3 regions of the Saccharophagus degradans 2-40 genome follow, and region 2 is predicted to be linked to each of the others. Evidence: predicted binding sites of a transcription regulator. Region 2 holds the regulator's gene; each other region holds the start of a gene.
What was found. Region 2 encodes LexA, which represses DNA repair genes until DNA is damaged. Its sites were predicted from a motif close to ACTGTNTNTANANACAGT; they were not measured.
Positions count from the first base shown of each region.

Region 1: the regulator LexA is predicted to act here: its motif matches at 8,453-8,470, upstream of ruvC (crossover junction endodeoxyribonuclease RuvC).
Region 3: the regulator LexA is predicted to act here: its motif matches at 5,040-5,057, upstream of recA (recombinase RecA).

Region 1 covers NC_007912.1:3,198,794-3,209,111, forward strand. Annotated here, with positions in the region: gene queC (7-cyano-7-deazaguanine synthase QueC) at 1-264, opposite strand, end outside; gene queE (7-carboxy-7-deazaguanine synthase QueE) at 293-943, opposite strand; gene ybgF (tol-pal system protein YbgF) at 1,026-1,793, opposite strand; gene pal (peptidoglycan-associated lipoprotein Pal) at 2,008-2,499, opposite strand; gene tolB (Tol-Pal system beta propeller repeat protein TolB) at 2,545-3,804, opposite strand; gene tolA (cell envelope integrity protein TolA) at 3,879-4,640, opposite strand; gene tolR (protein TolR) at 4,659-5,087, opposite strand; gene tolQ (protein TolQ) at 5,094-5,789, opposite strand; gene ruvB (Holliday junction branch migration DNA helicase RuvB) at 6,072-7,106, opposite strand; gene ruvA (Holliday junction branch migration protein RuvA) at 7,130-7,753, opposite strand; gene ruvC (crossover junction endodeoxyribonuclease RuvC) at 7,775-8,296, opposite strand; gene SDE_RS13275 (hypothetical protein) at 8,482-8,931, shown strand; gene SDE_RS21365 (GGDEF domain-containing protein) at 8,939-10,309, opposite strand.
Region 2 covers NC_007912.1:2,272,938-2,283,255, reverse strand. Annotated here, with positions in the region: gene SDE_RS09365 (mechanosensitive ion channel family protein) at 1-788, opposite strand, end outside; gene nagZ (beta-N-acetylhexosaminidase) at 845-1,879, opposite strand; gene SDE_RS09355 (TetR/AcrR family transcriptional regulator) at 1,866-2,498, opposite strand; gene SDE_RS09350 (DUF6763 family protein) at 2,963-3,280, shown strand; gene lexA (transcriptional repressor LexA) at 3,384-3,989, shown strand; gene SDE_RS09340 (cell division inhibitor SulA) at 3,992-4,411, shown strand; gene SDE_RS09335 (hypothetical protein) at 4,669-4,938, opposite strand; gene SDE_RS09330 (DUF6586 family protein) at 5,075-5,581, opposite strand; gene topA (type I DNA topoisomerase) at 5,676-8,387, opposite strand; gene SDE_RS09320 (hypothetical protein) at 9,035-9,829, shown strand; gene SDE_RS21290 (hypothetical protein) at 9,819-10,313, opposite strand.
Region 3 covers NC_007912.1:1,646,925-1,657,242, forward strand. Annotated here, with positions in the region: gene SDE_RS21220 (alginate lyase family protein) at 1-1,291, shown strand, start outside; gene SDE_RS06735 (glycoside hydrolase family 2 protein) at 1,317-3,791, shown strand; gene SDE_RS06740 (DUF4124 domain-containing protein) at 3,911-4,351, opposite strand; gene SDE_RS06745 (CinA family protein) at 4,528-5,016, shown strand; gene recA (recombinase RecA) at 5,184-6,230, shown strand; gene SDE_RS06755 (regulatory protein RecX) at 6,273-6,719, shown strand; gene SDE_RS06760 (hypothetical protein) at 6,793-7,128, opposite strand; gene SDE_RS06765 (type I secretion system permease/ATPase) at 7,409-9,544, shown strand; gene SDE_RS06770 (HlyD family type I secretion periplasmic adaptor subunit) at 9,534-10,318, shown strand, end outside.

The sequences.
Region 1 (10,318 bases), 930 kb from region 2:
TTCGGGGCCATCTTCAGGCACAGCAATATCATCATCTGTTAGCGCTGAGCCACCAATGGATTTTAAATCGAGCTGCACGACTTTATGTTGCGCAACGTGCATTTTATCGGATACTCGCTGAGCAGCCTCCAGCTCTACACGGTGGCGCTGCCCATAGTCGAAACTTAAGGTGTAGCACTCATAGCCCTCAGACTGGGCAATTGCTAACGCGGTAGTCGAATCCAACCCGCCAGACACCAATATTACTGCTTTCTTGTTACTCATAATAAATTCTAAAGCCTACAACTTTTTACTAAACGCCGGGCGTGTCACCCCAAAGCTGTTTATGTAATTGCATTTGAAATCTTACCGGCAACCTATCGTCGAGTATCCATTCTGCGAGCTGCTTTGGTGCCAGCTGCTCAAAAGAGGGAGAAAACAATACATCCCCTACCTTAGACACCAGCTGCAATTGATCGAGCTGGAACCTAGCCCAGTCATAATCTCCACGATCACAAATAACGAATTTAACTTGGTCTTTTAGTTTTAACAGCGGGATGTTGGTATACAGGTTTTTATCTTGCTCGCCAGAAGCCGGCGTTTTAAGGTCGAGCACAATGCTTACTCGATGATCCACCTTGGAGACATCCATCGCACCGCTGGTTTCGAGTGAAACGTTGTAACCTAGATCGCATAAGCGGCTCAGTAGGTCGATACACCCCGGCTGGGCTAGCGGCTCACCGCCTGTAACGCACACATATTTGGCACCGAAACCCGCAACTTGCTCGAGGATTTGCTCGAAAGACAAGCGCTCGCCACCGTGAAAGGCGTATTCTGAATCGCAATAATGACAGCGCAGCGGGCAACCGGTAAGCCGCACAAACACCGTAGGCAAGCCTACTGTTCGGGCTTCCCCCTGCAGGGAATGGAATATTTCTGTAATTCTAAGGCCTGAATCCGCCATGTAAACTGCTTACCAAACGATCAATGAGGCGCGCATTCTACACGGCGTAGCGTATTTCTCAAGCAAAGAGAGCGCGAGAAGCTTATTCAGTAAAGTGCGTATCGAGGTAGTCTCGCGCCAAATTAGATGCCGACGTTTTAGATGCAACCACTTCCTGCAACATCTTTTTGGCCGTAGCCTTATCGCCCATCATGTCGTATACACGCCCTAACTTATATTTAGCATCAGGTACTTTGGTGTGATTGGGGAACTCACCTAACAGGCGTGAGAACCACTGCCGCGACTGCTCTAACTCGTTATCTTTAAGATAAAGCTCGCCCAGCCAGTATTGTGCGTTGGCGGCATAGCGGCCTTTGGGGTAATTATCTAGGTGCTGCTTTAGCGCGATAACTGCGTTTTTGTAATCCTGTTTGCGCAATACCAAGTCAATGGCATCTTTGTATTCCTGCAATTCCTGCTCAGGTGCACCTGCACTTGCGGCTGCGGCAGATTCAGCGGTAGAGCGAATATCGGTAAGTGTGGTTTTAGTGCCGGTGAAATCACCTTGGCCAACCTTACTTAAACGGCGGTCTAAATCCAGGTAATCATCAAGGCGCTGCTGCTTTAAACGCTTCAATTCGTGAGCCTGCTCTTCCACCATACCACGCAGTTGTAGTACTTCTTGCTGCAGCAATTGCAGTTGATAGTAGATTTCCGACTGGCTCTGCGGCGACGGAGCGACCTCTTCTGGCATTTTTTGCGGTTTTGCGGCCATGCCAGGCTGTGGTTGCGGGTCGACCACATGCGCCTGACTGAAAACTTGGGAAGCGAACAAGAACGCCACAGAGGTGATGGTTAATTTGCTAATCATTTCTACCTAATCTTCTTCAAATTCGTGAAAAATGCGTGCAGGAGTGTACCACAATATGTGAACTGGTTTGCCATAGAGCTAAGACAACAAGATTATGCGGCAATTCCCGCCAATACAGGCCAAAACCTGATTCCACAAACAAAAAACCCGCAGTTTTACGCTGCGGGTTTTTATAAGTTTCACTTAGCAGCCCGCAAAGGCTGCAAGCTTTAACTTAGTATTTGATTTCTACACGACGGTTTTTAGACCATGCGCTTTCGTTGCTGCCAACTTGTGCTGCACGCTCTTCACCGTAGCTAACAGTTTCGATTGAGTAGCTTGGCACACCTTGAAGTACTAAGAAGTCACGAACTGCATTAGCACGACGCTCGCCAAGAGCCATGTTGTACTCGCGTGAACCACGCTCATCAGCATGACCTTCCAAACGGATAGAAGCGTTAGTTTCTTTGATCACTTTAGCGTGAATCAACAAAGCAGCGCGCGCTTCGGAACGCAACATTGCTTGGTCGAAGTCAAAGTAGAATACAGTGTCTACGCCAATAAGCGCGTCACGTGGATCAGCTACTTCAACTACAGTTTCTACTTGCTCTTCCACTGTGTTGTTCATATCAGTGTCAGCTTCGCCTTTAGTTTTACCGGTACTGCTACAACCAGAAACAAAAGCAAATACTGCTACTAACGACAATAAGGTTTTAATGTTACTCATTTTTTTATCACTCCCAAGTTATAAAGATTTTTCGGTACCCACTAACTATTTCGCGTAAGGCGACCAAGCTGGCTCTCTTACGCTACCCTGTTTAGAAGGCAGACGAAATTTTACCCCTGCGTCAATTGAAACCGCGGCCAATACACCTTTGTTGTTATGCTGTGTTGCGTACAATAGCATAGCGCCGTTCGGAGCAATACTGGGCGATTCATCTAACCACGTTTCAGTCAGGATACGCATGTCACCTGACTGAATGTCCTGCCAAGCAATATGGAATACTCCATCTTCCCTGTGAACCATAACCAAACTTTTACCATCCGGCGTGACCCGTGGTCTGGCATTATAATCACCCTCGAAGGTTAAGCGTTCCACCCGTCCCGTTGCAAGACCCACTTGATAAATTTGTGGGTTTCCACCGCGATTTGACGTAAAAATTATCCCTTTTCCGTCCGCGGTCCAGTTTGGTTCGGTATCTATCACCGCCGAGTGGGTTTTTGTGACTCGCTGGAGCGCTCTTGTAGCAATGTCCAAAATGTAAATTTCTGGGTTGCCATCCTTCGATAACACGAGAGCTAATTTAGAATCATCAGGCGACCATGCTGGCGCGCCATTCAACCCCTTGAAGTTTGTAAGTTGCTCTCGCTTACCGGTAATTAAGTTATGTCTAAATATTGCTGGTCGCGATGTTTCAAAAGATACATACGCTACCTGTGTCAAATCATTAGACCAAGCGGGTGATAGCAAAGGCTCACTCGACTTAAAAATCAACTGCTCCCTTGCGCCATCAGCATCAGCCTTAATTAAGCGATATCTTTCTTTAACGCTAGGCCCCATATCTTCGATATAGAGAATCTTGGTAGAGAAAGCGCCTCGAATGCCTGTTAACGCTTGATACACATCATCACTAATTTTGTGCGCCATATCACGCAAACCCGTTGGGCCTACAGATAGCACTTTACCTAACATTTTTTTCTGCTGAAGCACGTCGTACAAACCGTACTCAGCTACGTAGCCGCTTTCGCTTCGCTGAATATCACCTATCACTAAATAATCGGTGCCTAATATACGCCAATCGCGATAAAAAATATCTGCTTGTTTCGATGGAAACGACAACATATTTTCAGGGCTTTTAGATTCAAATAAACCACTGCGATCTAAATCGGCAGATATGATACGAGATACATTTTCACTCAAGCCACCATTGCCACCAAAAGGCACTACGGCAATTGGGGTGGGGTTGTCCGCCCCTTGAGTAATCTCAATCACCAGCTCTGCACGGGCCATGCCTGCAGCCAATATAAGCATTAAGCTCAGCGCCCATTGGCTTGAACCTGCCAACCATTTACTGCCTGCCTTAGCCAAATGCTTTCTCCCCAAAATCATTGTCGTAAATCCTCTGGCTGAAACACCATTTTGAAGTTTCTAAATTCTCTTTCGAATAAGCCAATTGGCATATCCTGCAATTCGGGAAACGCTTCTATTTTTTTCACAGCCTTAAGTGCTGCCCTATCGAATGCAGCATCGCCACTAGAGCGAGAAATCTGCACATCAATTACGCGCCCACTTGGTACCAGCTGTATAGACAACTCACAACGCATTCCGTTTCGCGCCGATGGCGGCCTACTCCAGCTTCGCTCTACTCGCTGCCTTATAAGTGCTGCATAACTTTGAGCCTGTGTTGCGTAGCTATCTTCTAGTAATTGCCCCTGCTCTTCAAGTAACGCTTTCTCAAATTCCTGCTGTATTCTTAATTGTCGCTGCTGCTCTTCTTTACGTTGCCGCTCCTTCTTTTTTGCTTCAGCAGCAGCTTGCTCTTTCTTCTTTTTAGCTTCTGCTGCTTTTTTAGCCTCTAATTCTTGCCGCTTTTTAACTTCGGCTTCTCGCTTTAACTTTTCTGCGCGTTGCTGCTCTTCTAGCATGCGCTGCTTTTTAGTTAAATCTACCTTTTTAGGCTTTTCTTCCTGCTTTGCCTGCTTAGCCTTTGGTTTTAATTCAACCAATTTAGCTTCTATGTGGCGCGGCGGCTTTACGAGCTTGTGCTCTATTTTAGGCTGCCAGTCAGAAAATAACGCCGCAATCACCACCACATGGATCGCCAAGGTGGCTCCACAGGGTATGGCAATATTGCGAAGAATATTCATAGGTTAATCACCCAACCGCTAAGAGCGTGGAGGCTCGGTAACTAAGCCTACAGAGGGAGCACCGGCGCCCTGAAGATCGCTCATCAAACTCACAACTGCACCGTACTCTACCTTGGCGTCGCCCCATACTAGTATTGGCGTATTGGGTTTTTCTCTAAGCACTTTCGCAACGATGGTGGTTATGTCTTTCAGCTCGCGGCGAGTTTCTTGATCGCCTCCCAAATTAATGTAGTAGGTACCATCTTTTTTGATAGAAACAATAATAGGCTCTTCGTCTTTTTGATCGATCGGTGCAGACGGAGACTGCGGTAAATCTACCTTCACCCCTTGCATGAGCAGTGGAGCCGTCACCATAAACACAACCAATAACACCAACATCACATCGATGTAGGGAACGACGTTGATTTCCGCTAACGGTTTTCTTTTGCCTTTACCTTTTGCAGCCATGATTAATTACTCGGCGCTTTTAGAGTGAACTTGGCGGTGCAAAATAGCAGAGAACTCTTCGGCAAAAGTTTCGTAACGACTAATAAGCGATTCAGCATTCGACGAAAAACGGTTGTAAGCCAGTACCGCAGGAATTGCTGCGAATAAGCCCATTGCCGTCGCCACAAGCGCTTCGGAAATACCAGGAGCAACCAACGCCAACGTAGCTTGAGACTCTGTAGCCAAGCCGCGAAACGAGTTCATAATGCCCCAAACCGTACCAAACAGACCAATATAAGGGCTCACTGACGCTACGCTGGCTAAAAAAGGCAAAAACACTTCTAGTTTTTCTTCCTCTCGAGCCATAGCTACGCGCATTGTGCGTTGTGTGCCTTCCATAATTGCATCGGGGTCTGTGCTGCCCTGCTGCCGCAAACGAGTAAACTCTTTGAAACCAGCGCGGAATATATTCTCTACACCATCGGTTGCACTTCGGTTGGCCTTGCTATTGCCCTGCCTATACAGCTGGGTTAAATCCACACCGGACCAAAACTGCCGCTCGAAGTCTTTGTAAGCTACCTTAGCGTGGTATTGGTATAAACCGCGTTGAACAATCAACCCCCAAGAAACTACCGATAGCAAAAATAGAATCGCCATCACTATTTGTACAAGCACGCTCGCCTGAACAATTAAGCTCCAGATAGACAGTGAGTTTTCAGTCATGAAAGGCTAGCCCCCAAATGAGTAGCAATATAGTCTTAAATTAGAATGTTATTTGGAATATTGACCCTGATTCACCCTTTGGGTAACTCAAGGCAGCTTTGAGCAACTGCATTCGGTAATTATCCGCCGCGTTTAAGATATGCAAAATCATACGGATCAATTGTTGCGCAGTTTACGCACTCTTCATCCAATTTTGTTGCGCATAATATACGATCTGTAGAAAAATGCGCTATGACATAGACACGTATACGTAAAATAAATTCAGTGTTTAGCCTTCAAAGCTTATATGCCAGGAAGCGAATCTTGCTTTAGCGCTGCAGGCACATTCAAACCGAAATGTTGATATGCCAATTGAGTAGCCATTCGACCACGCGGAGTACGCATAATAAACCCCTGCTGAATAAGATACGGCTCAAGCACGTCTTCTATCGTGTCGCGCTCTTCACTAATTGCTGCTGCCAGGCTATCGACACCCACCGGTCCGCCACCAAATTTTTCTATAAGCGTGAGCAATAGCCTGCGATCCATATGATCAAAGCCGTGCTCGTCAACGTTGAGCATATTAAGAGCAAGATCTGCAATTTGCGCTGTTACCGTACCATCTGATTTAACTTCAGCATAATCTCGTACGCGACGCAGTAAACGATTGGCAATGCGCGGTGTTCCACGAGACCGTTTAGCAACCTCCCTTGCACCGGGAGTATCCATAGCAACCCCCATCAAGGACGCAGAACGCTCAACAATATGAGTGAGATCTTCAATATTGTAAAACTCTAAACGCTGAACAATTCCGAATCGATCCCTCAAAGGGGAAGTAAGCAACCCTGCACGCGTAGTTGCCCCGACAAGCGTAAACGGCGGTAATTCAAGCTTAATAGAGCGCGCGGCTGGCCCCTCACCAATCATGATATCCAACTGAAAGTCTTCCATCGCGGGGTATAATATTTCTTCTACCACCGGACTTAATCGATGTATTTCATCAATAAATAAAACGTCGCCCGGCTCTAAGTTTGTCATTAGAGCAGCTAGGTCGCCAGCTTTCTCGAGTACGGGCCCAGATGTGGACTTTAGATCCGCCCCCATTTCTGCGGCGATAATATTCGCCAGCGTTGTTTTACCCAGCCCAGGCGGCCCAAATACAAGCGTATGATCCAAACTATCACCGCGCGCTTGCGCGGCGCCGATAAATATTTCCATCTGCTCGCGCACAACCGGCTGACCAATATATTCTTTCAAGCTCTTCGGGCGTACAGCTCGGTCTATCTGCTCTTCGCGGCTTTTGGCGTTAGCATCAATAATTCGGTCTTGCTCAATCATAAATTATGGGCCAGTTAACTAAGTTAAATCATACCTTTTAAAGCTGCACGGATAAGGTCTTCGCTTGTGGTAATAGTATCGTTATACGCAGCAGATACCGCTTTGGCAGCTTCAGTAGGCTTGTACCCTAGGCCAATTAACGCGCTTTCAGCGTCCGCTATAATTACATTGGTGTTTATTACAGGATCGACACGGACAATACCTGCCCCCTCCCCTGTAGGCGAATGCTCGCTAGGTGTGGTATCTAAGGCCTTAACTCGATCGCGCATATCGACCAACAAGCGCTCTGCAGTTTTTTTGCCTACGCCAGGTAGCTTTACAAGTGCGGTTAAGTTGCCATCGAGTACACATTTAGCAAAATCAGATGACTCCATGGACATAATGCCCACTGCAAGCTTAGGGCCTACCCCATTCACCTTAATCAACATACGGAACAGCTCTCTGTCTTGCTGGCTACTAAAGCCAAACAATTGCTGCGATGTTTCGCTAACTGAAAAATGAGTGTGTAATACGGCTTTTTCGCCCAGTGCGGGGAGGCGATAAAATGTCGTCATAGGCGCAATCACGTCATACCCAACACCGCCAATATCTATAAGTAAATGCGGCGCTTTTTTTTCCGCCAAGATTCCTGTTAATCGACCTATCATAATGTCATTCTTAATATTAAATTAAACCAAACGGCCACGCCTAAACTGACGCGAACCCGCCAATCTAATTAGGCTTGCTTGAGTATTGATATGGCACAATGCAATCGCCAATGCGTCCGCGGCGTCCTCTTGTGGGGTAGCAGTAAGATGTAAAAGTGTGCGTACCATATGCTGAACCTGCGATTTATCCGCCGCTCCCGACCCAACAACCGATTGCTTGACCTTTCGCGCTTCGTATTCCCCCACAGGCAAACCGTTAGTTACGGCAGCAACTATCGCTGCACCGCGCGCTTGCCCCAGCTTGAGTGCTGAGCCCGCACTTTTTGCCATAAATACTTTCTCTATCGCAAATTCAGATGGCTGATAGCATTCAATGATTTCTACTAGCGATTCAAATATCGTTTTTAGGCGCTCAGGGAGCTCATCGCTAGATTTCATACGGATCACACCACTAGCGATATATTCACACCGCCCAGATACGTGATTTACTAACCCAAAGCCCGTTTTCAATGAGCCTGGGTCAACGCCTAGCACTATCGCCATTAAACATTCACACTAACAAAGACAAGTAAACAACTAGCGCCACATATAGCCCTGCACTAAGTTCCGATAACCGCCAATTGTGAACCAACGCGAGACTAGATACCACCGCTTTATAAAGCCACCCTGAAAGCGCGAGCATTAGAGTATTTGCGCTATACTTTGTCCTTAATCAGTAGGGAATATACATGTACCGCCAATTAGTACCCGCAACTAACGCAATTGTGCTTTATACACTTTGCTCTTTGACTTTCGCTGATCAGATAGCGCCCTTCACTTCTGATGGATGCAGTGCCTTCCCTGATGGAAATACCGAAGAACAAACACTTTGGCTAAATTGCTGTGTATCTCACGACCTTTCGTACTGGAAGGGAGGAACCTACGAAGAACGGATTAAAGCAGATGCAGAGCTGGAGTCTTGCGTTGCGAAACTAGGTGAAACCGAGATTGGAAAACTTATGTATGCAGGGGTACGTGTTGGAGGTTCTCCCTACCTCCCCATGCCGTATCGCTGGGGTTATGGCTGGCCATTCCCCCGAGGTTATCAAGCGCTGACCAATGAAGAAAAACAGCAAGCCAAACAACAATTGCGCCAATTCATAAAAATGCTAGAAAGCGCTGAAGCCGAACTAAAGTAAGCAGGCGCTAAGAATCCTCGATTGACACCCGATTCTTACCTAAACGTTTAGCACGATACAAAGCCAAGCCCGCCTCTTTTATAGTGGCATCTAAACCGCGCTCAACTTCGTATTCTGCCAAGCCAAAACTAGCAGTGATGGAAACTATATTGTTATCCACAGAAAATTCCATGCCTTCGATGGTTTTTCGCAATGCCTCCGCTCGCAATGCGGCATCAGTTAAGGTGGCGTCGTTCATCAAAAACAATAATTCTTCTCCCCCCCAACGAGCAAGAACCTCCTTCGTATCGAGCATTGCACTTAAACGCTTACAAAGCGAAAGCAACACTTCGTCCCCAACTCCATTACCGTAACAATCATTAATATTTTTAAAATCATCAATATCCATTAAAGTTACGACAAACGGCTTAGGGTGTACTTTGTAATCTATGCATACACTTCTTAAAATATTGGTCATTTCCCGACGATTGATAAGCGTTGTCAAGTAATCAGTTCTAGCCAAGTCACGCAATTGCTCCATCATTTGTTTGCGCGCTTTCACTTCAATCATTAAGTTTCGGTTTGCTTTATTAACCTCTTCAGTGCGCTCAGTCACCTTAGCTTCGAGTATTTCTTGATTCTTTTGGAACGACTCTAGCATTACACTAAACACATCACTTAAATCGTCAATCTCATCCCCTTTAACGCTTACGTCTTTTGGATCTGCATGAATAAGGTCTCCGCATTGATCATGTAAGCGGCGGATGCGATAGACAAAATTACGAGATAAGTAATAACAGCAGGCATAAGCTAGGATTAGCGACATTAATAACGAAAGTAAACCCTTTGTTTTTAGATCCTGCAATTTATTGCTAACGTCGTCGGCTTTCATATCTAAACCGATTAAATACTGGGCTGCCCCGCCACCAATAGGCGCGTAACCAGACATAAAACTACCCCAGCGATCGGTAGTGATGGATGAATCCACACTAACACTCGCAAAGCCTTCAATTAACTCAGGAATATTTTGTTTATATATTTCGCCAGGTCTGGCAGGGTTAACTTGATCGGAATCTAGTACAAACTCAACCAGCCCGTCTCGCAAACGCATAATATAGATAAAAGCTATATCATCATTTGAAGAAGCATAGCTGATAATTAACTGCAAATTTTTCTCATACTCTGGTAACGACTTATTTTGCTCGTTTTGTATGAGATCTAACTCTTTCGTATCAAAGCTTTTTGAAAGCAATGCTGCACTATTACGCAGCCTAGACTTTAAGCTGTTCTCTAAATTTTCGATTGCGCTCCCATAGAAGTAGGAACCAATACTCCCCGAAACGAACATTATGGCGAAAAAATGACTAAGAAATAGCTTTGCTCTAATTGTTAATTTCATAGTTTGACT
Region 2 (10,318 bases):
TAGATGCGCCTGTGCTGCATACGCGATGGATTTTCTACTGAAATTTGAGTAAAGGTTGCATTGGGTACGTACAGTGGGCGCTTATCGAAAGTACGAATACGCGTTTGACGCCAACCTATATCTTCTACTACGCCTTCTATATTTTTATCTGGCGAACGAATCCAATCGCCAACAGCAAATGGTCGATCTAAGTACACCATTAACCCGCCAAAAAAGTTGGCAAGTAGGTCTTTCGCCGCAAAACCTACCGCTATACCGCCAATGCCACCAAAGGCTAACACGCCCGAAATACTGTAGCCCAGCGACTGCAACGCCACCAACATCGCGGTAATAATTACCGATATACGCAATAATTTACCCAGCGCCATAGCCGTGGTTCTATCCATAGGCTGACGACTGTATTCAGGGTCAATTAAGTTTTTTTCTGCTTTGGAGATAAACCCCGTTACAAACCAAGTAACAATTACGATATAGCCTACGTGGCGAACCGTGGCAATGGCCTCTAAAATGGCCGACTCGGAGTGCTTTGAGGCAATTGTTGCTGCAGTTGTTAAGCCAAGTACCCATACAAACCATTTTGCTGGCGCTGCCAAAGAATGAAAAAACGCATCATCCCAAAGGGTTTTGGTTAACAGCGACTTTTTCTTGAGCTTGTTTAAAAAGGTACTTACTACTAGCGCAACAATAAGGGTGCAAAACACAACAATAAAAACCTCTGCAATCCAAAGGTTTTCTTTGCCTGCTAGCTCCCCTAACCACTCTTGCAGCGTAGATTTAAAAGCGTCCACTATTTACTCCATCAATTAAATTCATTTGCCTCAACTTTAAATTAAGGAACCTCTGATTAAGCAAGTGCTAGTAATGCTTCTTTGGTTTCTTGCCAGCGTTTATTATTGTGTAAATCATAAATAGGTTGCGCCCCTGCTTTCCCCCGCATTCTGGTCAATCGAATAGAGGTAGAATAGTTGCCGTTATCTGCCAATGTCTGAATAACCTCAAGGGTGGCCTCGCGATTGTTGCAAACCAATAATGTGTCGCAGCCAGCGCTCATTGCTTTTATGGCTCGCTCCCCGAAGCTACCCGCCACGGCGGCACCTTCCATCGTCAAATCATCACTAAAAATTACACCGTCGTAGGCCATTTTATCGCGCAATATTTTTTGCAGCCAAACAGAAGAAAAGCCAACGGGCTGATCGTCAACCTCTGGGAACAATATATGGGCAGGCATTACAGCATCAAGCTTACTTTGCAACTTAGCAAAAGGCATTAAATCGAGCTGCTCTATAGCTTCGAGCGAGCGATAATCCACTGGCAGCTCTAAATGGCTATCGGCACGCACACTGCCATGCCCAGGAAAATGCTTACCGGTACAAGCCATACCTGCTTGTTGCATACCGTCTATAAATGCACCCGCTAGCGCAGTAACAGCTTTGGGGTCTGAAGAAAAAGCTCTATCGCCAATAATGCTGCTAAAACTATCATCCACATCCAATACTGGTGCAAAGCTAATATCTATGTCGTAAGCGCGAAGTTCACTAGCCATTAACCAGCCGGTATTACAGGCAAGCGCAAGGGTTAACTCGGCACGAGCTTTATAAGCGCTGGCAAATACTTGCATAGCTGGAATGCGGGTAAAGCCTTCCCGAAAGCGCTGCACCCTGCCACCCTCGTGGTCAACAGCAAGAATTATATCTGCCCGTACACTGCGAATTTGCTTAACTAGCGCGTCAAGCTGTGAAGGGGTTGAATAGTTACGGGTAAACAGTATTAACCCGCCAATTAGCGGGTTCTTTATTAGCGCTATATCTTCATCGGAAAGAGTTTGACCGGCAATATCCGCAATAACTGGACCAAGCAATTGATTGTTAGTCTCCAACATTTAGCATCCCCACTAATGATGGAATCATTAGCTCTATGGCCGCATCGAGAGCGGTATCTTCGTGGTAGTCAGCATTTAAAATGCCGCGAATAGAATCGTAACTAGAAAGCGTAAAAACCGCAGCACCAAGCATAAAATACAAACGCCAATAAAAAGTAACATTCGACATTTCGGGCAAGGAGCCTTTTAACGCGTGGGTAAAACGCGTATAGGTACCGCCAAATTGCTCAATAATACTTAGCCTTAAATGCTCTTGCGATTGGGAATAAGCCAAACCAAGCAGTTTCATAAAGCGCTGCGGTGGCTCGTTAATCTCTTCGGTTACCGCCTTGAAGGCGGCAAACAGATGCCGTAGCAACACATCTGGGTTGGGCGACTGCTGCCCAGCATGCTCATAGTCATCCAGCCTGCGGTCTAGTTCTTTACAAAACGGAGTCATAAACCGAGTAAAAACCGCTTGAATAAGCTCCTTTTTAGACCCGAAATGGTAATTTACCGACGCCAAATTTACGTCTGCCATGCCAGTAATCGTACGCAGGGAAGTCTCCGCGAAGCCTCGTTCGGCAAATAAAATCGTAGCGGCGTTCAAAATACGATCAACCGTCTCGTTTTGCGCCATAAAAACCGCCCTGAATGTTATCGTTTTAATCGGCGCAAACCATACGGTTTAACCTCGGATCATGTCAAGAAAAGCCCTTCAAATTACAGGGTTTATAATCGTTTAGGCGCCTAACGAACATAAACCGGTATTTTTAACTAAATGCCTCCCAGAACCTCTAGCTTTAGATCATTTTTTTATCAGCCCCTACGGTGATATTCCCAGACCGTTACATGGCCGCTACCCCTGCCGCACACCAGCAGCCGTACTTTTTTAAACATAACAATCGCTTAGTAGTAAAAGCTAATAACCCATATGAGATTTGGCACCACCCTATTTTGTTAGCGCGCTTTATACACCGCCATTCACTGTTCGCAAAGTCGCCCGACCGGTGATAACTTTAAAGCAGGATGACAGCACAATCTTACCAAAGTAACTCTATCAAGGAGCACGCACACTAAACGCAATCAAGTCGGAGATCGACAATGGCCTCATACTACCCACCTATAAACAGCTGGTACGAAGACCTCACCAACGCCCAATTGTTCGAAGTCGTCGCTATAGACGAAAAGAGCGGCACCATAGAAGTACAATACCAAGATGGCGATATTGATGAATTTGATATTGAGTCGTGGGGCCAAATGAGAATTATCCAAGCGCAAGCTCCCACCGATGAAGCCGGCGCCTACGGGTTAGACTCTGAAGACTTCTGGTCAGACACCTCCGATTTTGAAAACAACGACTACATGAACCCCATTGAACTAATAGAGCCGGATGGCTTTGTGGGGTTCGACGATATGTAGCCCCCAAAATAGGAATTGCGATTGAGGGTTGCCAAACCGAATTTACTGTATATAATCACAAGTACTGTATATTCATCCAATCGCATTTACCCTAGGGGGAACCATGTACAAATTGACAACGCGTCAACAGGAAGTACTAGACCTAATAAAAAGTCACATAGAAGACACCGGTTACCCACCTACTCGGGCAGAAATAGCCAATCAACTCGGCTTTCGCTCTGCTAATGCGGCCGAAGAACACCTTAAAGCCTTAGCCCGCAAAGGCGCTATTGAAATGGTACCAGGTGCATCGCGCGGTATTCGCTTACCAGAAACCATTCAAGGCATTCCATTAATTGGCCGAGTGGCGGCAGGTAACCCAATTTTGGCAGAGCAGAATATTGAAGATTACTGCGACGTCCCCCCCGACTTTTTCTACCCTCAAGCAAACTACCTTTTAAAAGTACAGGGTATGAGTATGCGCGATGCGGGTATTTTAGATGGCGACTTACTTGCTGTGCACAGCACAACACAAGTAAAGAATGGCGATATTGTGGTAGCCCGTATAGAAGATGAAGTTACGGTTAAACGCTTTAAGCGCGAACGCAACAACGCAACCATCCAATTACTTCCTGAAAACCCAGACTTCAATATTATTGAAGTGGATTTACGGGATGCAAACTTTTCTATTGAAGGCCTAAGCGTAGGCATTATTCGTCGAGAGTTATAATTATGGCCGCACAACTTTCTTTACTCGCAGCTCTACCCGAAACCAAACCAAGTAACGCTGGTATTACCGAGATTATTTTGTCTGAATTTGGCGACGATCAATCGGCAATACTTTTGCCAATGCTTGCGCACTTAACCAACAAGTGTAACGACCGCTGGCTAACTTGGATTGCGCCCACCGGTATTAGTAAAACGCTTTTGCAAGAATACGGCTTTAATCTTTCTAGGTTACGCCTTATTCACCCAAGCAAAACAATAGGTAAAACTGGCGCCCTACTTTGGGATGCCCTGGCTAATGGTTGCAGCCATACAGTAGTGTGCACCGCCCACGATTTAACAGATCAAGACTGCAGGCAATTAGAAAGCGCAGCTATTCAAGGCAATACTCGCGGGCTTTTATTACGCAACAGGCAAGCACAGTAATTCACACTAATTAATGAAACACTGCAGCGCCACACAACACTTTTAAGGCGTAAGGCTTAGCTTAAACTTTACCTTAAAAGAGCAAGCCCAAAGAAAACATATAAGAACTAGCAGCGCATATATTTGAAAATTTAGCTCGTAACCTTGAAGAGAAACTAGTGATTAGCGGCTAATTACACCATGTCATTTATGGCACCACAACTTAGGTGGCATTAACGACATCAATAACGCTAATGATATCTATGATATTAATGACATCAATGAAGAGTAGGCTCACCTTCCAGAATGGCAGTAGCGGCTTCTTCCTCTACGAGCTGAGGGTCGGTTAAATCACCCGCCGCCTGCAAGCCAGCTTCAATCATGGCTTTTGCTACTTCTAATTTTGCTTCGTTTAAAAAATAAAGAGACTCTTCCGAGAACCGGATAGACACAAGCGGCTCTAAGCCAGACTCTTCATCCACCTCATCAGCTCGCTTTAACGCAATTTCGCCGTTTGGCATTTCAACAATTTCATATAACGTAGACATAGAATGTCGGCACAACTCAATTCATGTGTTTGGATGGCTATTCTACCAAAGTAGGCTTTATTTATCTGCCCATTCACGGCTAAATCTCAAATTACCATCGCAAACGCCTAAACAAAGCAAAGCAAGTAACAAAATACTAGTATTCCGATGAAACTTCACGCTGATCACGAATTAACCCTGCACATTGGTCACGTATACCCTGCAATATAGCTAATTCAACATTCAACCAATGCGTTTCGCGCTGCGCGCCCAAAGATACCGCAATGATATTTTCATCCGCAGGAGCCGGAACAGGCTTGGGTTCAAATAAGCTAGGCTCTATTGCAGCAATATGGGCTAACCAAGAAGAATCATCGCGCGCCAAATCGCGCAACTGCTCATACCTAAAGTCTGCCCCTACGCCATCTCCCATTGCCAATAGCTTAGCCAATATAGCGTTTACACTCACAGGCAGCGTTTCATCCTCAACTAAACCAATCTCTTTTGCATACAAGCACAGCCCTGTACACAACTGCATGATACCGGCCTGCTTACACGCGTGCGCGTTAAAACCCGCGCCCAAACTCTCTGCTTGCTGCCACAGAGATTTAGCAAATGCGAGCTGCTGATTTACCATGCTCGCCAGTTTTAATGCTTTACTCATTCACTGCTCCAAACTTTGTTTTGCCCCAATGCAACTATCCCCCAAAGATTGCTCTTTGAGGGATAGTTTTAACACACAATTACAATATTACCGGCTATTCGTCTTTTTTAGCCTTGGCTTTTGCTTTCGGCTTAGCTTTCGTTTTTGTAGCTGCTTTTTTAGCGGGTTTTTTAGGTTTTTGCTCATCGCTAATCACCCATTTACCACCCTCGTAAAACGCTTTCCAGCCTGTGGCCTTACCGTCTACTTCGGTTTGCACATACTGCTCTTTGGTTTTACGGCTGTAGCGAACAATAGTATCCAAGCCGTTATTATCCTGCAGTGGTGCCTTCATCAAAAAGTCGTACTTGGGGTCTATTTCGTCTTTGTGTGGCAACAGCTCTTTTACTAGTGGCGCTCGCGTTTCTCTGTTTTTAGGAAACTGACTCGCAGCCAAGAAAATGCCCGAAGCACCATCGCGCAATACGTAGGTATCGTCTACCTTCTCGCATTTAAGCTCTGGCATTTTTACTGGGTCCATTTTGGGCGGCGCAGCTTCACCGTTACGCAATAGCTTTCTAGTATTGCTGCAGCTTTCGCTTGTGCAGCCAAAGTATTTACCAAATCGACCCGACTTTAACTGCATGTCTTGGCCGCACTTATCGCATTCAATAACCGGGCCTTCGTAACCTTTAATTTTAAAGCTACCGGCCTCTACTTCGTAGCCAGAACAATCTGGGTTATTACCACAAATGTGCAGCTTTCTGGTTTCATCCAGTAAGTAGCTATCCATTGCAGTATTACAAATTTTGCATCGGCGTTTTTGACGCAGCTGCTTGGATTCTGCCTCATCATCTTCGTCAATGTTTACCGCTTCTTCGCCAGCCACCAAGTTCATGGTGTTCTTACAGCGTTCTTTGGGCGGTAAGTTGTAGCCAGAGCAACCCAAAAATACACCAGTGGTACCAGTGCGGATTTGCATGTTGCGGCCGCAATTCGTGCATTCAATATTGGTTTCAACTGGCTCGTTGCGACGCATGCCGGTATCTGCCGCTTTAGCCGCGTCCAACTTCTGCATGAAGTCGTCGTAAAAATTATTTAGCAGCGATAGCCAATCTTTTTTACCTTCGGCCACTACGTCTAGAGACTCTTCCATTTTCGCGGTAAAGCTGTAATCCATTAGGTCGCTAAAGCTTTCCGTTAAGCGCTCGGTAACAATGTCGCCCATTTTATCGGCATAGAACCGACGGTTTTCAACATGTACGTAACCGCGATCTTGAATGGTAGAAATAATGGCCGCGTATGTGGATGGACGACCTATCCCCTGCTTTTCTAACTCTTTTACCAAGCTGGCTTCGGTGTAACGCGCCGTTGGCTTGGTAAAATGCTGACTTGGGTCAAGCTGATGAAGATTAAGAGTTTCACCCACTTTTACGTCGGGTAAAATTTTATCTTCATCTTTTTTAGCAATGGCTGGCATTACCCGTAAAAAGCCATCGAAACGAATAACGCGGCCTCTGGCTCGCAATTCGTAATCTGAGGCTGTCACCACAATGTTCGAGCTGGTGAATTGTGCCGGAGTCATCTGGCACGCAACAAATTGGTTCCAAATTAGCGTATAAAGCCGCTGAGCATCGCGCTCCATGTCTGTCAGGCTATCTGGGCGACGCGTTACATCCGATGGACGTATCGCTTCGTGCGCCTCTTGCGCGCCCTCTTTGCTTGAGTATGAAATGGGGGCTTCGGGTAAATATTTTTCACCAAACGTATCTAGAATAAACCCTCTACAGGTTTCAACCGCTTCTGCACTTAAGTTAGTAGAGTCGGTACGCATGTATGTGATATGCCCAGCTTCGTACAAACGCTGCGCCATCATCATGGTCTTTTTTACACCAAAACTAAGTCTAGTGGATGCAGCCTGCTGTAATGTAGAAGTAATAAAAGGGGCAGTAGGTTTAGATTGTGTGGGTTTGTCTTCGCGGGAGGTAACTTTAAACGCGCTCGCTTTTAAGCGCTCAACAGCCTCCATGGCTTCTTTTTCGTTAACTGGGCGGAAGACATTACCTTGATATTTTTTTACATCGAAGCCAGCGCGCTCACCCTTCGGTGTATCCAACTGCGCGGCTATGTCCCAATATTCTTCTGGAATAAACGCTCGAATTTCTCGCTCGCGCTCGGCAACTAATCGAACAGCAACAGACTGTACTCGGCCGGCCGATAAGCCGCGTGCAATTTTTTCCCACAACAACGGGGAAACCATGTAACCCACAACCCTATCTAAAAAGCGCCGCGCCTGCTGTGCATTCACTCGATTTAGGTCGAGCATGCTGGGTTTTTCAAACGCTTTTTGGATAGCCGTTTTGGTAATTTCGTTAAACACAACTCGGCGGTAGCGATCTGGGTCACCACCAATAGTTTCTTGCAAGTGCCATGCAATGGCCTCTCCCTCGCGATCCAAATCCGTTGCGAGGTAGATGGTGTCGGCTTCTTCAGCCAGTTTTTTTAGTTCTTCTACAACTTTTTCTTTGCCAGGCAGAATCTCGTAACGGGCTTCCCAGTTTTTTTCTGGGTTAATTCCCATACGGTTTATAAGTTGTTCGCGTGATTTCTTTTCTCGATGAATCGCTTTTTCTTCGGGCGACATCTTTCTAGTCAACGCAGCTTGCTTAGCGCGTTCTTTGGGATCAACCGTAGACTTAGCTCCACCGCTAGTAGGTAAATCGCGTATATGGCCTACGCTGGATTTCACTACGAACTTATTGCCAAGATACTTGTTAATTGTTTTAGCCTTGGCCGGCGATTCCACAATTACTAATGACTTTTCCATAGACGCCTTCTAAATATTGGATTTTCATCCTAGACATAACAGCTTAGATTTGACTGGAGTTCCATTTGTATAAACGCATAACGTGCGAATTATATAAATGTATACGTTGCAGGCAGGCTATTATTTGTACAAGTATTTAACCCGCCTTTTTTACTATTTCATTTTTATAGGTTTGGCGCTAGCCCAAAACGAATATAAATGAGGTTGGCCCTGAAATGGCACTCTGTCAAACATTAACGGAGCGCATATATAAGTGTTAACACGCGCAAGGTCAAGCAAGCAAACTTCTGTCATTTCAGAAACGTGCACTCAATCGCCGACCAACCACGTATTATTTGCTCGATAAAATGCTAGTTCTTCGCTCTTAAATATGCCCGCAACAAACGTTAAACAAAGGCAAATTAGTACTATTTTGTACGTCAAGAAAAGCTTCCAACTGCCCTATAATGAGCTTTAAGTAAAGTTGCTAACCGCTTGTTTCTACTACTTAATAACGTAAATTAGAGCCATTTTCACCTTTGCAACCGGCCAACATCGGTTAACCGCCTAACAAGTTCAGTTATATGAGCTAAAATTTAACTATAGATGCCAGCAAATAATGCAGTTTTGTTAATTTATCCACTTTGACCTGAATGAGCCCATGTTTTATGTCTGACCCAGGCACTATTTTGATTTTTTTGATGCTCGTTATAGGGGCCTTACTCACCGTAAGCTTCGTAAATCAGCAGCAAATGCGCTCGAGGGTTATTAACCAAAAAGTGGCTCAACTGAAGCGTCGCGTTGGCGAATTAGACGAAATGGCGTCGAGCTTGGAGTCACTTGTGGAGTCGCTCGCCATCCCGAAAACTATTCTTGATGAAATGCTAGAGGTGCTAAACACCATAGATAAACTCGAGCCCAACAACCCCTTTTGCGAGTCCACACGCATCAGCACAGAACAGCGAATTGAAGATTTGATGGACGCCACTCAGTCTCACGCCACCTATAGAGCTCAGCCTAGTGATGCAGCAATAGCCCGAACTAAATACCTGCTAAATGAAGCCGCCATGATTATTCGCAAACGCCAAGTTGCGGGTAAATTGGAAATAGTAGAAATGGAGGCGTTTATAAACGAATTGGCGTGGGCCAGCCTAATGGTTGTAGTCATTACCCATGTTGTGGAGGGGCACAAAGCGGTTAACCGCGGTGACGTACTTAAAGCCTATGCCTTTTACCGCAAGGCCCAGCAAGTGCTGATTAAAGGCAGCATCAATGAAGAGCGCAGGCACAGAATGATAAAAGAGCTAAGCGAAATAATGGGCAACAAGCGTAAAACACTGTCAAAAGACCTTATGCCAGAAACCCAACACAACCCTTCCGCCGATTCCGCCGACCTAATTCGGCCAGAAGATGCAGAGGCTGCCGCCAAGCTAATTCAAGAGCATAGCCAGCCTAATCCTTAACCTTGTTTAGCACTTGCAAGGTATGCAAAAACAGCTCGAGAACATCGTCTGTTTCTTGACCTTTGCGCTGCTCGCTCCACACTATTCCCGCCCCTAGCCTATTTCTTTCCACGGCACACACACTCGCAGGCAGGGCTTGCAGCAATTCGGGTAATTGCGCGGCAATATTAGGCAAAGCCTGATTTTCGTCGGCCCAATCCCACTGGCCACAAAAATGCATTTCGTGCTCAAACCCTTTGCGTACGAGCTTCCAAGGCCTTATGGGCTTGCCCTCGCCGCTATCTAATCTCGCAAGACCATAGTTAGCCAAAAACGCAGGGTCCGAGCCAATTGGGTTGGGCACCATCGATACTCGCAGCCCTTTCTTTTGCGCAGCACTGCGCAATTCACTTAGTGCTCGCTGCCCGGGGGTGGGTTTCACCATCATAATTGGGCCAACTAGCATAATGACCGATAGCGCTATTACGCCAATCGCAATCCACATATTCT
Region 3 (10,318 bases), 630 kb from region 2:
TGTTTTAAATTACATGGTTACCTGTTCTCTTGCTGCAAATGCAGCACAAAGCAATACAGGCAATAGTGTAAATAAACATACCAGTAACCAAAGCGTTGTAGCTGAAGCAACTATACGGCTACCTTACGATAACTTACTCAAAATGCGCGAGAGCTTTCGTGCTGGCGATGCGGGTGTGGTAAATGCGGTAAACCTTTTACAAAAGGAGGCCGATTCATTGTTAGATGTTGAGCCTTTTACCGTAATAACCAAACCCAACTTACCAGCAAGCGGAAATAAAAATGATTATTTCAGCTTCGCTCCCTATTGGTGGCCTAACCCCGATACCGAAGATGGCTACCCTTGGGTGAAGATGGATGGTAAAAAGAATCCGCATGCTTACGCGAAAACGTCGAATAAAACAGCCCTAAACGATCTGATGGATTCCACCCAGTCACTCAGCTTGGCTTACTTTTTTACGGGTAGAAAAGCGTATGCGGATAAAACTGCCGAGCTTTTAAAGGTGTGGTTTTTAAATGAGGAAACAAAAATGAATCCTCATTTAAAGTATGCGCAAGCAATACCTGGCAAAGTGGACGGCCGTGGAATAGGTATTATTGATGCTCGTGGTTTTTACAGAGTGCTAGATAGCATTTTGTTGATAAAACCTTCGCAAGCACTAACTGCAGGTGAATTAGCGGGGCTAGATGCGTGGTTTAGCGAATATTTAGAGTGGCTAGTAGAAAGTCCTTTGGGTATTGATGAACGCAAAACGAAGAATAACCACGGCACATTTTACGATTACCAAGTAGCGGCTATTGCACTTTTCGTGAATAACGAAAAAATTGCTAAAAACGCTATAAAGCGAGCTCAAAAACGATTAAAAGCGCAGATAACCAAAGATGGTAAGCAACCTTTAGAGTTAGAGCGTACGCGTCCATTTCATTACAGTGTATTTAATTTGCAGGCATTTGTTGGCTTGGCGAAATTGGCGTCTGAAGTGGGAGTAGATCTTTGGCAGTATCCATCGGCAAAAGATAATCGCCTTAAGCAAGCTTTCGATTACTTAATTACTCATTCCCGCACTGCTAGCACAATGAATGGCACGCAAGAATCAACTTTGCGAAAGTACGATTTTATTCCAGTGTTACCCGATTATGCTCACAAATATGGCGTAAGTATTGAAAGCTTACGCGCCCATTACGACCCAGAGCATGGCTATTGGGTGGATTGTGGCTTGCTATTTCTTTCCCCTAACTTTTTTAAAGCTGAGCTGGCGACGACTACAAACTACAAACCGTGTAGATACTAATAATTAATTAGCTCTTGGATACAAAATGAAATCTATTTTTATTGTTCGTAAGCCTCTTGCGTGGTGCGCAGGGGCTTGTTTAATTGTGGCTGCATTGGCGGGGTGTGAACCTGCTAATAATGACGCGCCGGTTAAAGGTGCTTCGCCTGTAAAGGCGGCCGAGCCAACAGTAACGCTGTTTAACGACGATTGGCATTACTTGCAAAATAATGCGCAAGATATCGCGGAAATTTCGCAAAGCAAAAAATGGCAGCATGTAAATATACCTCACACGTGGAACGCTACCGATACCGTCGACGCCGAACCAGGCTACCGACGCAATGCTAGTTGGTACAAAAAGGAGTTTGCGGCAGGCCAAGCCTCGCGTTATGTGCTGTATTTTGAAGGCGCAAATATGGAAACGCAGGTGTATATAAATGGCCAATTAGCAGGTGAGCACATTGGAGGCTATTTAGGGTTCGATATAGAGCTAACACCTTGGTTAAAGAAAAATGCGAAAAATACTTTATTAGTAAGGGTGAGCAACGCTTACAACCCGCACTTAATACCCTCACAGAAGGCAGATTTTTTTATACATGGCGGAATAACGCGTGATGTATGGTTAAAAGCGTTGCCCGAAACCTATATAGATCGCCTTCAAATCGACACACCTACAGTTTCAGAATCCACCGCGCAAACCCGCGTACGCGCTTTGTTAAATGTAGGTGCCGCGTCGACGCAAGGGCTTACGCTAAGTGCCGAGTTGAAATCACCTAACGGCAGCGTAGTTTTGTCTGCGAGTAATATCCAGGTGGCGGCTAACAACGAGGTGGAAATTGTATTTAAAGATATTGCCAACCCACAGTTGTGGTCTGTCGATACCCCAAATTTGTACACCATGCAGGTGGCGTTGCGCGATAGTGATAACAAAATTATTCACGAGGTAAATGAAAAATTTGGTTACCGTTGGTTTGAAATGCGAGCAGGGCAGGGCTTCTTTGTAAACGGTAAGCGTATGCTTATTCGTGGTACCCATAGGCATGAAGAGTCTGCCGGTGTGGGCGCAGCCATTACAAATGAAATGCACCGCGCCGATATGCAACAAATTAAAGATATGGGAGCAAATTTTGTGCGTCTTGCCCATTATCCGCAAGACCCTGAAGTTTACCGAGCTGCAGATGAATTAGGTTTGGTGTTGTGGGATGAACTGCCTTGGTGCCGGGGTGGTAAAGGTGGCGAAGAGTGGGAGAAAAACACAGAGTCGTACCTTAAACGTCAAATTGCGCAAAACCGTAATCACGCGAGTATTGCGTTTTGGTCGCTGGGTAACGAGATGTATTGGGAAGAAGACTTCCCAGGCGGTGGCAACGATGACGCAGTACTTGAATATGTAAAAAAACTTAACGCAATTGCTAAGGCTGCGGATTCTTCGCGCTTAACAACCTTGCGTAAGTTTTACCCTGCCGCAAAAGTGGTTGATGCATTTTCGCCTTCTATTTGGGCTGGTTGGTATGGTGGTGCCTACGGACAATATGAAGAAGCCATTCGCGCAGCGATGAAGGATTATCCTGCCTTTTTACATATGGAATACGGAGGCTCTAGTCATGCGGGACGCCACACAGAAACACCAACCGGTAAAGAAGGTATTATTGGTGCGCAGGTTTCTGTAGAAGAGGCGATGAATCAAGCTGTGGTAAAAAGCGTCGCGAAAGATAGCGATTGGAATGAAAATTACATGGTCGATTTATTTGATTGGCATTTGCATGTGTCTGAATCGGTCGAAGGTTTTGCAGGCAATGCTCAATGGGCTATGAAAGACTTTGGTACGCCTTTGCGTCCTGAAAACCCCATACCCTACGTGAATCAAAAGGGGTTATTGGATAGGAATGGTCACCCCAAAGATGCTTACTATGTGTTTGCAAGCTACTGGTCCGATAAACCTTTCTGTTATATCGAGTCTAAAACATGGACTCATCGCCAAGGGCCGAAAGAGGGGAGAGATGTTACGGTTTACTGTAATACTCACACCGCAGAGCTTTTCTTGAATGGCAACAGTTTAGGTGTAAAACAGCGCGATCCTCAGCGTTTTCCCGCGGGCGGTTTAGTGTGGAAGGTGCCATTTAAAGCTGGCGTAAACCATTTGCGCGTTGAAGGTATTATTGACGATGTAAAAGTGCACGATAAGCTAGATGTTACCTATTTAATTGGTGAGCACGGTAAGCTGGATTCGATAAAACTAAGTGCTAAACCGCTGGACTCTGGCAATATTCTTATTGAAGCCGAGGCTTTAGATAGTGCTGGTAATCGTGTACTGAATTATTCTGAGCGCGCGTATTTCTTTAATGTTGGCGAACAGGGGCAATTGATAGAGAATCAAGGTACCCCTAATGGCAGCAGTATTATCGAAATGGCCAGTGGTTACGCTGCAATTGAATTTATTCCTGGTGATAAACCCAGCGTCATTGAATTCAGAAATCAAAATGTAAAAGGGGTGTATTTAAACGTTGATGCGAAGCAGTAACTGCTTTGCAATGGGGTTTAATTTGAGCACCCATATTAGGCGAGTAAAATCAGAGATAAAAAAGCCCCAGCTAAATAGTTAGTTGGGGCTTTTTATTTGTACTGTAGAATCTTTATAGGTTAAATGCCCTCAAGGCTTTTGGTTCGTTCATTCATTTGTTGCTGTACAGCTTTGGCGTCATCGACTAATTTTTTTACTTTTTCTGGGCTATATATGTTGCCGCTAAAGTCCGGCCCTTGTGGAGTATCGGTTTCCCCTGCAATGGTGGGCTCCTCTTTAATGCCTTGTATGAGGTTTACATTCGGGTCTACTTCCATTTTTACGGCAGATTCTGCAGGGTTGGGTGGCGGCTCGGAGGAGTAGTGGACTACCCCGTTTGCGTCAGTCCATTTATATGCGGTGGTTTTCCCCTCGGCAAAAGTCGGTAAGCTGGGGCTAGAAAAGCTAGGTAGGCTTTCTGTAGAGAAAGGCAGCTTCCCTGTCATTATATACATCATGTAGTTCGAGGCCCCAAGGGCCAGCACCACAACCACAACACACTTAAATATCAGCTTTTTCACTGCTGTAAATCTCCATTTCAACTAGTCTTATTACGCCATTATACCCATGCTTTAGGTTTAGTGTTTTAGCTAATGCCTAAAAGTGTTTAAGCGGAAGGGCGCAACCTTAAAGGTTGTAAAAGTGTAGCAAGAAAAAGCCATTGCAAGTTAATCACAGTTGCCCTATGTTCTTGCCCATGACTGAATCTACTTATCTTCTAGCCGAGCGTTTAGGCCAGCTTTTACGTGGGCCAAAACACACCGTAACTACCGCAGAGTCTTGTACTGGCGGGGGTATTGGGCAGGCAATTACTCTGGTGCCGGGCAGTTCGGCTTGGTTTGAGGCGGGTTATATAACCTATAGCAATCGTATAAAATCTAAGCTTTTAGGTGTGCCTTCAGCATTAATCGAGGCCCATGGTGCGGTGAGTGAGCCGGTGGTCTTGGCAATGGCGGCAGGGGCTATACAGCACTCGGCGGCCAATTATGCGGTAGCTGTAAGTGGGGTAGCTGGGCCAGATGGCGGCACCCCGAATAAGCCCGTGGGCACCGTGTGCTTTGCCTGGGGCGCTGCAGATACTCTGCAGGCTGCAACCGTGCACTTTGAGGGCGATAGGCACGATGTGCGCGAGCAAAGTGTAAACTTTGCGTTGCTAAAATTGATTCACCTGTGTGAGCAAAGTTAAATTTTACTGTATAAAAAACTATTACTGTTTGCGTGTACAGTATTTTTGTCGTATTCTTTCCTCAGTCGCAACCAATTGGGTTGCAGCGCAATGCGCAAAACGGGGTTTAAGGGTAGGTGAGACGGGATGTTTTCAGCTGCCAAGATTATATTTTAAAGGGGTTAGTTATGGATGCCAGTAAATCAAAAGCGTTAGAAGCTGCACTTTCTCAAATTGATCGCCAGTTCGGTAAGGGCACGGTTATGCGCCTTGGCGATAAAGGCAGAGAAAAAATGCCTGCTATTTCAACCGGTTCACTCGGTTTAGATGTGGCCTTAGGTATAGGTGGCTTGCCCAAAGGACGTATTGTTGAGATTTACGGCCCTGAATCTTCAGGTAAAACCACGCTAACCCTTCAAGTTATTGCAGAAGCGCAGCGCCAAGGTGGCACTTGTGCTTTCGTTGATGCCGAGCATGCACTAGACCCTGTATACGCCGAAAAGCTTGGTGTAAATGTAGACGACCTAATTATTTCTCAGCCAGATAACGGTGAACAGGCCTTAGAAGTTGCCGATATGTTGGTTCGTTCTGGCGCTGTAGATGTGCTTGTTGTCGACTCCGTGGCGGCGCTTACTCCCAAGGCCGAAATCGAAGGCGATATGGGCGACCACCACGTTGGTTTGCAAGCGCGATTAATGTCGCAAGCACTGCGAAAAATTACGGGCAACATTAAAAACGCTAACTGTTTAGCAATTTTTATTAACCAAATTCGTATGAAGATTGGTGTGATGTTCGGCAACCCAGAAACCACTACCGGTGGTAACGCGCTGAAGTTCTACTCTTCGGTTCGTTTAGATATCCGTCGCATTGGCTCAGTTAAAGAGGGCGATGAGGTTGTTGGCTCGGATACGCGCGTTAAAGTTGTTAAAAATAAAGTTGCGCCACCCTTTAAGCAAGCCGAGTTTCAAATTTTGTATGGTCAGGGCATAAACCGCTTGGGCGAGATTGTAGACTTTGGTGTTAAGCTTGGTTTAATTGATAAAGCTGGTGCTTGGTATAGCTATAACGGCGATAAAATTGGCCAGGGTAAAGCAAATGCTATGCAATACCTTCGCGATAACAAAGAAGTTGCCGAGTTCTTAGAGCAAAAAATAAAGGCGGAATTACTGGGCGATATTAAGCCTGTAGCTAAAGAAGGCGCTGAAGTTGAAGAAGAGAGCGCAGAGCAGGAGTAATTCTGTTCTCGCTATATTAACCTCTTTAGTTTTTCTATTTGTATGGATTACCCCTCTGTTAAAAATGCTGCGCTAGGCCTATTGGCCAGGCGCGAGCACAGCGAGTATGAGTTACGCACTAAACTCAAGCAAAAATTCCCCGTTGATGAAGAGCTTCTAAATACACTTGTAGGCGAATTGGTTGGCTTAAATTACCTAAGTGATGAGCGCTTTGCTGAAATGTATGTGCGTGTTCGCCAGTCAAAAGGCTTTGGTCGCGAGCGAGTAATGCGTGATCTACAAGAAAAGGGCATTTCTAGCGAACTTGCGTCTAACTGTATTGAGCAAATCGACACTTGGTTAGAAACTGCCACACACGTATGGCAAAAGAAATTTGGTGTGCCGGCAGAAGACTACAAAAGCAGAATGAAACAAATGCAGTTTTTGCGCTATAGAGGCTTTACACACCAAGAAGCAGAGCGGGTAGTGGCCGGCTGTACATTTGAATAGCAATTACGGGGTGCTTACTCCTTTCTAAGCCCAACCTAGTACCTTTCTTATACAGTGTTTTCAAAAAACACCTTCAAATAGTATCCTCATCATCCAAAAACGAAACCTCATTACTAGAGAGCTCAGAGCGCAGCCTTTCTCTTTTTAGCAGCTTCTGCTGCACTGGCTCTGGCAGCTCTGTAAATAAAATAACCTGTTTGTTCACTAGTAAATAAATTAAGTCCTCCGTAACCCTTGCTATTTCCCTGTCAGAGTTTTGTAGCTCTTTAAGTACAGCGTCGTCTTCGCCTTTGTTTAAAAAAGCGACTACTTCGTGATTGTCAGCGGGCAAACGCTCCTCATCGCCTGTGCGAGGCGCATCTAAAAGCTCGGTAATGTTGCCTTGGCTATCTCTTTTTATATAGGGCATATCAGATACATCTATACTGGTGGTTGGTTGATATAAGAATAGCAGTATCTAAACTGTATGTAGGGTTGCGTTTGGGTGGAATTTTGACCAGTGTGACTTGTGTGGTCTCTGGCGACATTAAAATTGAATGTTTATACAGTTTTACATTTATACTTGGCGGCCTTTGTTACACTGGTTGAAACAAGCGTTTACGCCAAACGGAATTGCCTAACGCGTTAATATATGGCTGTATTTAAAGCTGTGTGAAGGCAAAATGCACTTTTTACTGTGGGGCTAAAGCTTGGATAAAACAGAAGACACTGTCGGTTCAAAAGACCCTCTTTTACTGTCGTTGATGGCTATTGCTCGCTATGAGCACGTCGCTTGTTCAGACACCATGCTTGTGTCTGGGTTGCCATTGCATGAAGGCCGTCTTACGCCAGAGTTGCTAGTTCGCGCTGCAAGTCGCATAGATATGAAAGCATCGGTGGTTGAACGCACTATCGATCAAATATCCAACTTGGTATTGCCCGCCATACTTATTCTTAAAGACAACCAAGCATTGGTGTTGTTAGATATTGCAGATAACAACTCTGTCGCACAGGTATATTGCCCCGAGCAGGATGCTGAACAAGAAATATCCATTCCCGACTTACTCCAGCAATACACAGGCTTAGCCATATATATAAAGCCCGAAACCCATTACGAAGCCCGCGCTCTTCACGATATAGCACCTAAGAAAGCACACTGGTTTTGGGGGACGCTAAGCCATAGCTGGCGAATTTACCGCGATGTATTGGTGGCTTCATTTCTAATTAACCTCTTTGCGCTTGCGAACCCGCTGTTTGTAATGAATGTGTACGATCGGGTGGTACCCAATAATGCAATCGAGACGTTGTGGGTGCTAGCACTTGGTGTATCAGTTGTTTACATTTTTGATTACATCTTAAAAACGTTACGGGTGCATTTTATAGAGGTGGCGGGTAAAAAGTCGGATGTACTGCTGTCAGCGTATATTTTTGAGCGAGTGCTTGGCGCGAAGTATGATCAGCATCCTCCTTCTGTAGGGGCTTTTACTGGGCAGCTGCGCGATTTTGATTCTGTAAGAAACTTTATTACTGCAACGTCGGTTACCGCGTTTGTCGACTTGCCCTTTACCGTGCTCTTTTTGGTGGTTATCGGCTATTTGGGCGGCCCAATCGTATGGATTCCCATAGTAATTATTCCACTTATTATTATTTTTTCCTTGGTCGTGCAGGCCATGCTCAATAAAGCGGTTGCCAACACCTTTGTCGCATCCGCCCAAAAAAATGCCACTATGGTGGAAGCTATTACTAATTTGTCGTTGGTTAAGGTGTTGAACGCCGAGGGCAAAATACTGCGCAACCTAGAAAAGGCTGTTGGGTTGTTGGCTTATTGGGGTGTTAAAACCCGCGTGCTTTCTAATAGCGCGACTGGCTTTGCTGGTTTTATGCAGCAAATGGCTTCTGTTTTGGTGGTTATTGTTGGTGTGTATTTAATTAGCGCCGGCGAATTAACCATGGGTGGTTTAATTGCATGTGTGTTGCTAACCACGCGTTCTCTTATGCCTTTAGCGCAGGTAGCTGGCTTATTGGTTCAATTCCAGCAGTCGAAAATGGCGTTAACCTCACTTGAAGAGATTGTAAATAGGCAGCAAGAGCGGCCAAACGACAGACACTTTATAAAACGTATTAAATTGCAGGGTAATGTGGAGTTTAAAGGGGTGAACTTTGTTTACCCTGGCGATGATCAGCCAACACTCAAAGATGTAAGCTTTTCGTTAAAAGAGGGGGAGAAGGTAGCGTTAATTGGTCGATTGGGGTCTGGTAAATCGACAATGAATAATTTAATAGCTGGTTTATATCAGCCTACCAGTGGTGCCATTCTTATTGATGGCATAGATATTAAGCAAATAGACCCCGCAGAGCTGCGAGCCAATCTTGGTTATGTCCCTCAAGATAGCTCTTTATTCTATGGCTCAATAAAAGACAACATTGCTTATCGCGATGTATACGTTGACGATCAAGAGATCATCCGCGTGGCAGAAGTGGCTGGTGTATCTGCATTTAGTAATCTTCATCCCCATGGTTTGGCTCGAATGATAGGCGAGCGTGGAGACAATTTATCCGGCGGTCAGAGGCAGGCGATATCTATTGCGCGAGGCTTGGTGAATAGCCCTGCATTGGTGCTTTTAGATGAGCCTACATCTGCAATGGATAATGCGAGTGAAGCCAAGTTAATGGAAAACCTTAAAGAAGAGCTGGCCGATAAAACGGTAATAATGGTTACTCATAAAACGTCATTGCTTCGATTGGTAGACAGGGTAATAGTAATGGATAGTGGCCGCATAGTTGCCGATGGTCCGAAAGATACCGTGTTAGAAGCACTTAAAAAGGGGCAGGTCCGTGTCAGCTAAAAAAAGACTTGGCTCAGTATTTCAATCCATTGCCGATATGGCCGCCAATAGCGTGGACTCTCCTCTGCCGCCAGCCGATTTAGATTACATTACATCTGCTAGAGCTGCGGTTTTAGAGCAGAGTCCAAAGGGCGGGCGTTACGTACTGTGGGCGGTGGTTGTGTTTTTTGTTGTTACTGTGCTCTGGGCCAGTTGGGCGGAGCTAGATGAGTTTGCGCGCGGTGAAGGGAAAGTTATTCCATCTCAGTATGTTCAGGTTGTACAAAACTTGGAAGGCGGAATTCTTGCAGAGCTTTATGTGCGTGAAGGGGAGCGGGTCGCGCGAGGTGAAAAATTATTGCGCATTGACGACACGCAGTTTGCTTCTAGCTTGCGTGAGGCGGGTGTAACGCTGGCGCAATGGGAGCTTAAATCTATGCGCTTGCGGGCGGAATCTAACGGTGAAGCATTTAAACCCGAGATAAAAAAAGGCTGGCCGCAATTTCTTGTGGATCAAGAGCTAGCGTATTACCAATCGCGTCAACAAGAGTTGGCAGGTAATAAAGAAATCTACGATCAGCAACTTACTCAGCGCAAACAGGAGTTAGCCGAGCTAGAGGCAAGAAAAGAACAGTTACAGCGCAGTTACAATTTGCTGAATCAAGAGTTGCAAATGACTCGGCCGCTAGTTAGTCAAGGGGCTATTTCCGAAGTGGAATTATTGCGATTAGAGCGACAAGTGAACGATTTACTTGGCGAGCTAGAGGCGGCACAGCTTGCTATTCCTAGGGTTAA